3 regions of the Paenibacillus sp. EPM92 genome follow, and region 1 is predicted to be linked to each of the others. Evidence: predicted binding sites of a transcription regulator. Region 1 holds the regulator's gene; each other region holds the start of a gene.

Evidence for each region. Region 1 encodes Rex, which represses fermentation and respiration genes when NADH is low (regulators of the CRP and FNR family bind a similar motif). Its sites were predicted from a motif close to TTGTGAAATATTTCACAA; they were not measured.
Region 2: JMF85_RS07750 (cytochrome c oxidase subunit 2A) is a predicted target of Rex. The motif match lies at 1,559-1,576, and genes of this name have one in related genera.
Region 3: nadA (quinolinate synthase NadA) is a predicted target of Rex. The motif match lies at 1,209-1,226, and genes of this name have one in related genera.

Annotation. Positions count from the first base shown of each region.
Region 1 covers NZ_BCPS01000080.1:12,647-15,924, reverse strand. The annotation lists gene dinG (ATP-dependent DNA helicase DinG) at 1-1,170, shown strand, start outside; gene JMF85_RS19460 (redox-sensing transcriptional repressor Rex) at 1,167-1,787, shown strand; gene JMF85_RS19455 (inorganic phosphate transporter) at 1,848-2,846, opposite strand; gene JMF85_RS19450 (DUF47 domain-containing protein) at 2,906-3,278, opposite strand, start outside.
Region 2 covers NZ_BCPS01000042.1:43,423-46,700, reverse strand. The annotation lists gene JMF85_RS07760 (b(o/a)3-type cytochrome-c oxidase subunit 1) at 1-790, opposite strand, end outside; gene JMF85_RS07755 (cytochrome c oxidase subunit II) at 817-1,287, opposite strand; gene JMF85_RS07750 (cytochrome c oxidase subunit 2A) at 1,313-1,483, opposite strand; gene JMF85_RS27980 (LytS/YhcK type 5TM receptor domain-containing protein) at 1,658-2,182, shown strand; partial or broken gene JMF85_RS27975 (hypothetical protein) at 2,158-2,253, shown strand; gene JMF85_RS27970 (sensor histidine kinase) at 2,365-2,781, shown strand; partial or broken gene JMF85_RS07740 (Dabb family protein) at 2,870-3,019, opposite strand; gene JMF85_RS07735 (response regulator) at 3,059-3,278, opposite strand, start outside.
Region 3 covers NZ_BCPS01000016.1:14,774-18,051, forward strand. The annotation lists gene nadB (L-aspartate oxidase) at 1-184, opposite strand, end outside; gene nadA (quinolinate synthase NadA) at 221-1,159, opposite strand; gene ftsH (ATP-dependent zinc metalloprotease FtsH) at 1,431-3,278, opposite strand, start outside.

The sequences.
Region 1 (3,278 bases):
GGCGGCGGCCTCGTGCTTCGGGTGAGGAAGGACGCGCTGCCCCTCGGGTGGGATAAGCTCGCGGTGCTTGAAGAGAATTTTCAGCTGCACGCGCTTGAAGCGCTTAAGAAGCTGGATAAGGTCGTCAGCGAGCTGAAAGAGGTGCAGGACGAATTCGAAGTGCAGAGCGTCGTAACCGACTTAAGCGGCACCGTGAAAGAACTTCATCGTTATAAAGATGCGCTCCATTTCTTTATGACGATGCCGGACGACAACTATGTGTATTGGTTAGAGGGCGGGTTGTACAACAAAAATCGCTCGCTTCAGCTGCACTGCGTGCCGGTCGATGTCAGCTCGCTGCTGCAGCAGCATTTCTTCGAGCCGAAAGATAGCGTAATACTGACCTCGGCCACACTCTCGGTAGGCAAATCGTTCGCTTACACCTGCGAACAGCTGGGGCTGAACGAATCGCAGCCATCCGGACAATTGAGAACGGTGCAGCTTCCCTCGCCGTTCAATTACCGGGAGCAGGCGCTTGTCGCTATCCCCCGGGACTTTCCAGGGCTGCGCGGCGGAAGCGGGGGCGACAAAGAGTTTATCGACCGCCTGATTCCGTCGCTGGCCGAAGTCGCGCTGGAAACGAAAGGGCGCATGCTGGTTCTTTTCACTTCCAATCGCATGCTGAAGACGGTTCATGCCGGTTTGAAGGAAATGCTGGCGCCGTTCGGCGTGAACGTGCTCGGACAAGGCGTGGACAGCGGCAATCGAAGCAAGCTGACGCGCATGTTCCAGAGCAGTCCTGCTTGCGTGCTTCTGGGCACGAGCAGCTTCTGGGAAGGCGTCGACATTCCGGGCGACGCGCTCACCTGTCTGGCCATCGTCCGGCTGCCGTTCCAGCCGCCGACGCATCCGCTTGTGGAAGCGAAGACGGAAAAGCTTAAGGCCAAGAATATGAATCCGTTCATGAAGCTGTCGGTACCACAGGCGGTTATTCGCTTCAAGCAGGGATTCGGAAGATTGGTTCGTACCGCATCGGACAAAGGGATCGTCATTATTTACGATACCCGGGTCATCGATACGAACTATGGGAAATACTTCTTGTATTCGCTGCCGGGACCTAAGATCGAGCATATGACTGCGAATCAGTTGGTTCCACGTATTAAGCGGTGGATGGAGGAGAACGAAGCATGAAAACGATGAAAATTTCCGAGGCGGTCGTCCGACGGCTGCCGATTTACTTGCGATTCTTGAATGAGCTGAGCAAGAAAAATATTTCAACCGTATCTTCACAGGATCTTGGACAAAAACTTGATCTGAATCCGGCCCAAATCCGTAAAGATCTCGCTTATTTTGGTGAATTCGGCAAGAAGGGCATCGGGTATGATGTCGATTATTTAATCGAGAAAATCAGACAAATTTTGAAGCTTGATAAAGTGATTCCCGTCGCGCTGGTCGGAGCGGGCAATTTGGGCCGCGCGTTATGCAATTACAACGCTTATTTAAAAGACAACATGAAAATTGTCGCTGTCTTTGACGCGCAACCGAACAAAATCGGCGAATCGATCAATAACTTAAAAGTAAAGCCGATGGAAGAGCTCGGGACGACGATTCGCGAGCTGCAGATCAGGATCGGGATTATTACCGTTCCTGCGCCGGAAGCGCAGCAGGTCGCCAACCAGTTCACCGAAGCGGGCGTCGAAGCGATCTTGAACTTTGCGCCGCTCATTATTAAAGTACCGAGCGATGTACGGGTACACCATGCGGATTTCACGACGGACCTGCAAAGCCTCGCTTATTATTTGGATTAATTTATCCGATAAATGAATAACAACAAGCCCGTGCCGAACCGGCACGGGCTTGTCCTATTATTATACGAACGCGTAAATGATTTTGTAGATGAGGAACGCAATCACCATACTGATCGGAATTGTGATGATCCAGGTTAAGATCATTCGTGTTACCGTTGCCCATTTGACATCATGGAATCTCATCACGGAACCTGTTCCGATGATCGAGGAGGAAATGACGTGGGTTGTCGATAACGGCATCCCGAGATGGGTCGACGTTTGAATGACGATCGATGAGTTCAAGTCGGAAGCGAAGCCGTTGATCGGCTCGATCTTCAGCAGCTTACGGCTCATCGTCTTGATAATGCGCCATCCGCCGATTGAGGTTCCGAGGCCCATAGCGGTTGCAGCGGCTAATTTAACCCAGAGCGGAACGTCCAGCGTGTCTTGCTGGTTCATCGCAACCAAGGCGAATACGATGATCCCCATCGCTTTCTGAGCGTCGTTCCCGCCGTGGGAAAAGGAAAGCAGTCCGGCCGAGAAAATTTGGAAAATGCGGAACGTGCGATTGAGCTTGGAACGCGATTGGTTACCGGTCGACATAATAAAGAACCGGATAATCCACATAATCACGATACCGGTAGCGAACGCGACAATTGGCGATAAGACAAGAATCAGAATGATTTCACGAAACCCGGACCAGTTTAAAGCGTCCATCCCTGCGCCTGCAATGACCGCGCCGGCAAGCGAGCCGATAAGTGTGTGGGAAGAAGAGGACGGAATGCCGTAATACCAGGTGAGCAAGTTCCAAAGTATAGCCGTAATCAAGGCGGCGATGACGATATAAATACCGTTCTCAATGGTAGCCGGATTCGCGACTTTACCGCCCACCGTTTTAGCGACTTCTGACGAGTAGATTGCGCCGAGAAAGTTCAAAACGGCCGCGTAGATGATGGCGAATCTCGGTGACAGCGCTTTGGTTGAAATAGAAGTAGCGATAGCATTGGCCGTATCGTGAAATCCGTTGATAAAATCGAACAGAAGCGCCAAAGCAACGACTACAATCAATATGGTTAACATAATTTCCTCCTAAGTCATTGTGCATATTACCACTAACCGGTCCGGACTGGCCGGCAAGGTTAAGAGTATCTCAGCACAACGCTCTCCAAGATGTTGGCGACATCTTCACAGGCATCGGTCGTTTGCTCAAGGCGTTCGTACATTTCTTTCAATTTAAAATCGTGGTAAGGATCTTTCGGATTGGTGAAAATTTCACGGATGCCCTCGCGCATTAAACGGTCTCCTTCATTTTCCAAGCTGTTGATTTGCACGGTATGCTCCGTCAGCTGCATATACTTTTTCTTGGACAGCAGCTTGAAGGCATCGAGGATATGCTGACAGCTGGCTACGAGCACCGCAGAAAATTCCTTCATATATTTATCGGTAAACGTAATGTTCATATAGTCAAAACGTGCGATCGATGCTTCAATTCCGTCGAGCACGTCGTCGACC
Region 2 (3,278 bases), on a different contig from region 1:
GCAGGATGAACGACATTCTCGCCAAGGCGTCGCTGAATATTTTGCCGCCGATGATTTTGGGAATGATCACATACCAGCAAATATAGGCGGGCAGCAGCCAAAAATAAACGAGCGGATGACCGAAATACCAGAACAAGGTGCGGCTGAGCATGACATTGATTTTTTCCGTCCAGCCGAACGACCAGGGGATCAGCTGAACGAGAACCTCGACCGCCACGCCGATCGTCGCAATTTGCCAGAGCAGCATGGTGCAGACCGCCATAAATCCGAACAGCGGCGATAGCTTGCCGCGATGCGTTTTTTTCCAATACATGTAATGATAGAAAATGCCGAAGCCGCTGAGCCAGCTGCCTACCACCACCAAAGCTAAACCGATGTAAAAGTACGGAGAAGCTTTAAGCGGCGCGTAAAACGTATATAACACGCTTGCTTTATTCAACAAAATCATGACTACGTCGATCAGTGTGCCGAGCGACATGAGGACAAACCCCGCCCAGCCAAGCCGGTGCGTTAGGGGGAGCAGCTCGCCGCCCATCGTCTTGGAAACTCCCGAATACAGGAAGCCGATAATAAAATAAGTGGTAAAGACAAGCGCCATCAGCACGCCGTGGGCGGTGAGAAGCTGATAATAGCCGATGCCTCCAGGCAGCGTATACATCCCTCCGCGCACGACGCTTTGCAGCAAACCGGCAATGCCTCCAAGCAGCAGCGCCACGAAAGCAAACACAATATGGGCGACGACAAGCGCCCCGTCTCTACGGTTGAATGATTGCGATTGATTTGAATTCATGGCATTCCCTTCCCTTTTGAAATCGCTTATTTCACGACAATGACGGTATTCATATATTCATGACCGGTGCCGCAATATTCATTACACAGGATGAGATACTCGCCTGGCTTCGTAAATTTGTGGGAAATTTGACTGACCTCCCCCGGAATCACCATCATGTTCACGTTGGTCCCCGGGATTTCAAAGCCGTGGATCACGTCCGGGCTGGTAATCGTAAAATGAACCGTAGACCCGGCTGGCACTTCCATTTTGTTCGGGGAATATCCGAATGCGTAAGCAATCATCACAGCCTCGTATTCGCCATCCGCAACCTGCTTGATGCCCGGCGCATCGAACGGGGCGGTTTCCTGTACCCGGGTCGGATCAATCATATGACGGTGCGGGCTGGGTGGCTGAGCGCCCATGGCAAAAGCGGATATGCCCAAAATACCGAGAAATACAAACAGCATGGCTAACCCGAATGTGAGCCAGATTTTCTCCAAACGATGAATGTGCATCGGCTTTCCTTCTTTCTTTATTTCGTTATTGTCGAACGATGAACAGGATGAAAACCGCCAGCCACATCAACACCACAAATGCACCCAGCGCCATGACGCTGACAAACGTGCCTTTGAATTCCGTTTCTTGGTTAGGCTGTTCCGGTATGGACCTAGACTCCGTTCGCTCCTTGATTTGCTGCAAGTCGGCGCTCACTTTAACCCCTCCCTCATTTGAAGCGCGGTTTGACGTTTCTCATGTTTCTATTGTATCGATCGCATAGCGATCCATCTGTGATTTTTTGCACAAGCGGGCTGCCGCTGTTTCCTGGTTTGTTCGCGAAGAACATTGCCGAGTTTCGCCTTCATTCTCCTGACAAGCTCTATCTGTTTGCTGCTCTCCATGACCTTTGCTTCCAGTGTGGTAAACGGCGTTTTCTTTGACATCCGTTATGTCATTATGTTTTTTGGGCTGGTGTTTGGCGGTATCCAAACAGGCCTTCTTCTTCTCCTTGAGTTCATCATCTACCGTTTATATCTTGGCGGCGAAGGAACATGGGTCGCTGTCCTCATCATAGCCTTCACCTTTACTTTCTCCCTGTTTTTTCACAACATCTACAGAACGACATTGCGGAAATCGCTGGTTACTTTTTGGGCTGGAATCGTATTCTCGTTGTTCCCGCTAGCGCTTACGTATTTATTTTTCCCTGCCTATGTTACCAAACATCTTGCCTTCCACATCGTTGTTATTCCCGTCCAAAACTCAATAGGAATCTGGCTGCTGATGTCTTTGTTCAGCAAATCTGTTTCCAACAAGGAAATCTTTATTAAGCACGCTCAAAATGAAAAAATGGAAGCGATGAGTCATATGGCGGCTTCGCTCGCCCATGGGTGCGCAACCCTCTCACGGCCGTGAAAGGCTTCCTGGTACTGATCCGGGAAAAGCCTCGAGAGCTTCAAAAGGTTAGGCAGTATATTGATATCAGTTTGGATGAAATTCAAAGAACCGAATCGATCATAACGGAGTATCTCTCCATAGCCAAGCCTCCTGCCGAACGACACGGGATCATTAACTTTTCAGAGCAGGTGCAAATTATCATGGAGGTCATGACTCCCTATGCCAATATGTATAATGTGCAATTGGACGTACATCGGCTTGAAACCCCCCTGCTGATCTTGGCAAATCCGGATGAGATGAAACAAGTGCTTGTTAACTTTATTAAAAATGCCGTCGAGGCATGTTCCGAAGTGACGAACGGACAAGTCATCCTGACTCTCCATGCGGAAGAACATTACGCCAAGCTTTCGATCAAAGACAATGGGATCGGGATGAGCGAGGATCAAATGAAGCGGCTTGGCACGATTTATTTCTCAACAAAATCAAGCGGAACCGGGCTGGGACTTACCTTTTCCTACCAGGTGATTCATGCCATAGGCGGCTTAGTAAGCGTGTCCAGCAAGACGCAAGGAGATACAAAGTTTACCATCTCTCTCCCCTTGTACGGCCCCAAATAAGAAAAAGCTCCTGACCGACAGGAGCATGGACCGGGAACAACAAAAGGCCAGACTCAAAGTCTCGCCCGGGGGATCCATCGTGAAGCCGCTAGATTTCAATATCAATCACAATGCCATCAAGTCTTCCTACGCTCCGAATAAAGGCCGAGCAGGCATGATGCTCCGTATTGGCTTTATACGCGTCAAGAGCCGCCCGATCCTCGAAACCAACTTTCAGCACAACCTGGTACCCTTGATTTCGGTCTGAACTACCATTAAATTCATCCTACCAAGACAATTACTTGGGGTTGTTGGGATCGCGCTGCAATTCGTATCGATTGACGGGACGGCCTAAGCCGCCATAATGCACCTCAAGACGCACGATCCCGCGTTTCTCCAGAAATTCCAAATACCGTCTGGCGGTTACCCGGGAGATGCCTACTCCTGCCGCGGTTTCCTCCGCAGACAGTCGGCCGCCCTGAAGCTTCATCACGCTGAGCACCTGCTTAAGCGTCGCA
Region 3 (3,278 bases), on a different contig from region 1:
CTCCCTGTGCGTAACGTGTGTTGCTGTCCAGCAGCGATTTTTTCGTGACCATCAGCACTTTATGCGTTTCGGCGCTTCTAAGCGCGGTAAAAAGACCGGCGATGCCAGCGCCGATCACGATCACGTCAGTATATACGGTAGGAAGCTGCTGCAAATCGAAATTGACCATATAACGGGGGATCATGAGCCTCCACCTTCCTAACAAGAGAAGTAGCGCATGCTACTTGACCTGCAGCATGCGCTCCAAGGATGCACGGGCCTTATCGGCCACGTCTTGCGGTACGTATACTTGGGGACTGTTCGTCTCCAAACATTTAACCACTTTCTTCAAATTATTCACTTTCATATTCGGACAAACCAAGTATTTGGTGGCAAAATGAAATTGCTTATGCGGGCTGTCAAGGCGCAGCTGATACCCGGTGCCGTCTTCTGTGCCGACGATAAATTCCTGGCAATCGGATTCCTTGCAGTACTTGATAATGGCCGTCGTGCTGCCGACGAAATCGCCCATTTTGACAACCTCCGGACGGCATTCGGGATGAACCACGAATTGGGCGTTCGGGTGCAGAGCTTTCATCTCCTCAACGTCTTTAACGGTCAGCATATCGTGAGTGTTGCAGTAGCCTTCCCAGATGATCATTTTCTTGTCCGTGAACTTGGATACGTAGTCACCCAGATTCTTATCCGGTACCCAGATGATTTCATCGGAATCTACCGAGTTTATGACTTTGATGGCGTTAGCCGACGTACAGCAAATGTCCGTTTCGGACTTCACTTCGGCCGATGTATTGATGTACGCGACGACCTTGGCATTCGGATGCTGTTTCTTCAAGGCGCGAAGCCCGTCAACATTGACCATATCGGCCATCGGACAACCGGCGCGCTCATCGGGAATAATAACCGTCTTGCCCGGAGCCAAAATCTTAGCGCTTTCTCCCATAAAGTGTACACCGCAAAATACGATGACATCGGCATCCGTCGATGCGGCTTTTTGTGCAAGAAGGAACGAATCCCCGCGGAAATCGGCTACTTCTTGAATTTCATCCCGCTGATAATAATGGGCAAGTATAATGGCGTTACGCTCTTTCTTTAATTGAGCGATCCGTTCTTTCAGCTCGCGCTGCTGCTCGGCTTTGCGCTCCAGTGCCAGTGCTTCCATAACACACCTTCCTTTGCTTTCCTCTCGAATGTAAAGACCCCGAAATAGATGGTGAAAATGTTCACAAAGATAATAAAGATTTACACCTAATTTACACGCGGGGGCCCCGCCATGTCAATGTTTAAATACCTACAAAAAGAAACAAATATACGCTTCGGACACATCGCCTGTACAACTGCTTATCCCTCACGGCCAGTTTCTCGCTTATCAACGCTTTTTGCCTGATACAAAAAGGAAAAACCGGCACCTTTCGGCACCGGTTCGCGTGATATTATTGATCCTGCTCGTCATCCGAGCTTTTCTTCTCGATATCGAGCTTATTGGAGTCCGCAGCTTGGTCTTGGCTTTGGATGTTCACTTTGACATCATCGTTCTTGCCGTCAAGCGCCGGCTCCTCATCAGGAACCGCACCCAATTTGCCGCTGTCGATCAGTTCTTTAATTTGATCTTTCTCGAGCGTTTCTTTCTCGATCAACGTCTCGGCGATCAAACGAACTTGGTCGCTGTATTTGGTGAGAATCTGTTTGGCACGTTCGTAACAAGCGCGAATGATCGACTGCATTTCTTGATCGATCTCATAAGCGATCGCATCGCTATAGTTCTGTTCATGCCCGATATCGCGGCCGAGGAACACCTGGCCCTGCGTCGTACCGAACTGCATCGGTCCAAGCTTATCGCTCATCCCGAACTCGGTTATCATCCGACGAACGATGCCTGTAGCGCGCTGGAAGTCGCTGTACGCGCCGGTTCCGATTTCGCCGATGAACAACTCCTCGGAAACGCGTCCGGCCAACAAGCCGGTCACTTTGTCGAGCAGCTCGTTCTTCGTCTGCATCATCTTGTCTTCGCCTTCTTTAGGCAGCATCATCACGTACCCGCCCGCGCGTCCGCGCGGGATGATCGTAACTTTGTGCACCACATCGGCATGCTCGGCGTGAATCCCGACGATCGTATGACCCGCTTCGTGGAAAGCGACCATCCGCTTCTCGCGTTCGCTGATGATGCGGCTCTTCTTCTGCGTACCGACAACAACGCGGTCAAAAGCTTCGTCGATCTCATCCATGGAGATGTCTTTGCGATTGCGGCGGGCCGCAATGAGCGCAGATTCGTTCAACAGGTTCTCCAAGTCCGCGCCGGAGAAGCCGGTTGTGTAACGAGCCAGCTGATCCAGCTTCACATCCTTGGCCAAAGGCTTGTTGCGCGCGTGTACCTTCAGCACCGCTTCGCGGCCCTTCACATCCGGACGGTCAACCGTGATTTGACGGTCGAAGCGTCCCGGACGAAGCAGCGCAGGGTCCAGGATGTCCGCACGGTTGGTAGCGGCAACGATGATAATGCCTTCGTTCGCTCCGAATCCGTCCATCTCTACGAGCAATTGGTTCAAGGTTTGTTCCCTCTCGTCATGACCGCCGCCGAGACCGGCGCCGCGCTGACGACCAACCGCATCGATTTCGTCTATAAATATGATACAAGGCGCATTCTTTTTGGCGTTCTCGAACAAATCGCGCACCCGGGACGCACCGACACCGACGAACATTTCGACGAAGTCGGAACCGCTGATGCTGAAGAACGGAACGCCGGCTTCGCCAGCCACCGCTCTGGCGAGCAACGTCTTACCCGTACCCGGAGGGCCTACGAGCAGCACCCCTTTCGGAATACGCGCCCCTACAGCCGCAAACTTGCGCGGGTCTTTCAAAAACTCTACGACTTCCACCAGTTCTTGCTTCTCTTCATCGGCTCCGGCCACGTCTTCGAAGGTGACGCGTTTCTTCTCTTCGTTGTAAAGTCTTGCCCGGCTCTTCCCGAAGTTCATCACCTTACCGCCGCCGCCCTGGGCTTGATTCAGAAGGAAAAAGAACAAGATGAAGATGATGACAAACGGAATAATGGAGGTGAGGAAACTAATCCATACGTTGTCCCCTTCCATCTTCTCGATAAATACGTTACTTGCGGGAATGTCGCTTTGCTCGATCAAGCGGAAGATGTTTCCGCTGCTCTCTTCATACGGCGCCCGGGCTTCGAAATTTTTCTTTTCCGGCGTATCCGCGTTCTTTAGCTTCCCCCTGACCAAATACGTCTGAGCATCATACTTGACGATGATCGATTCGACGTTCTTGTT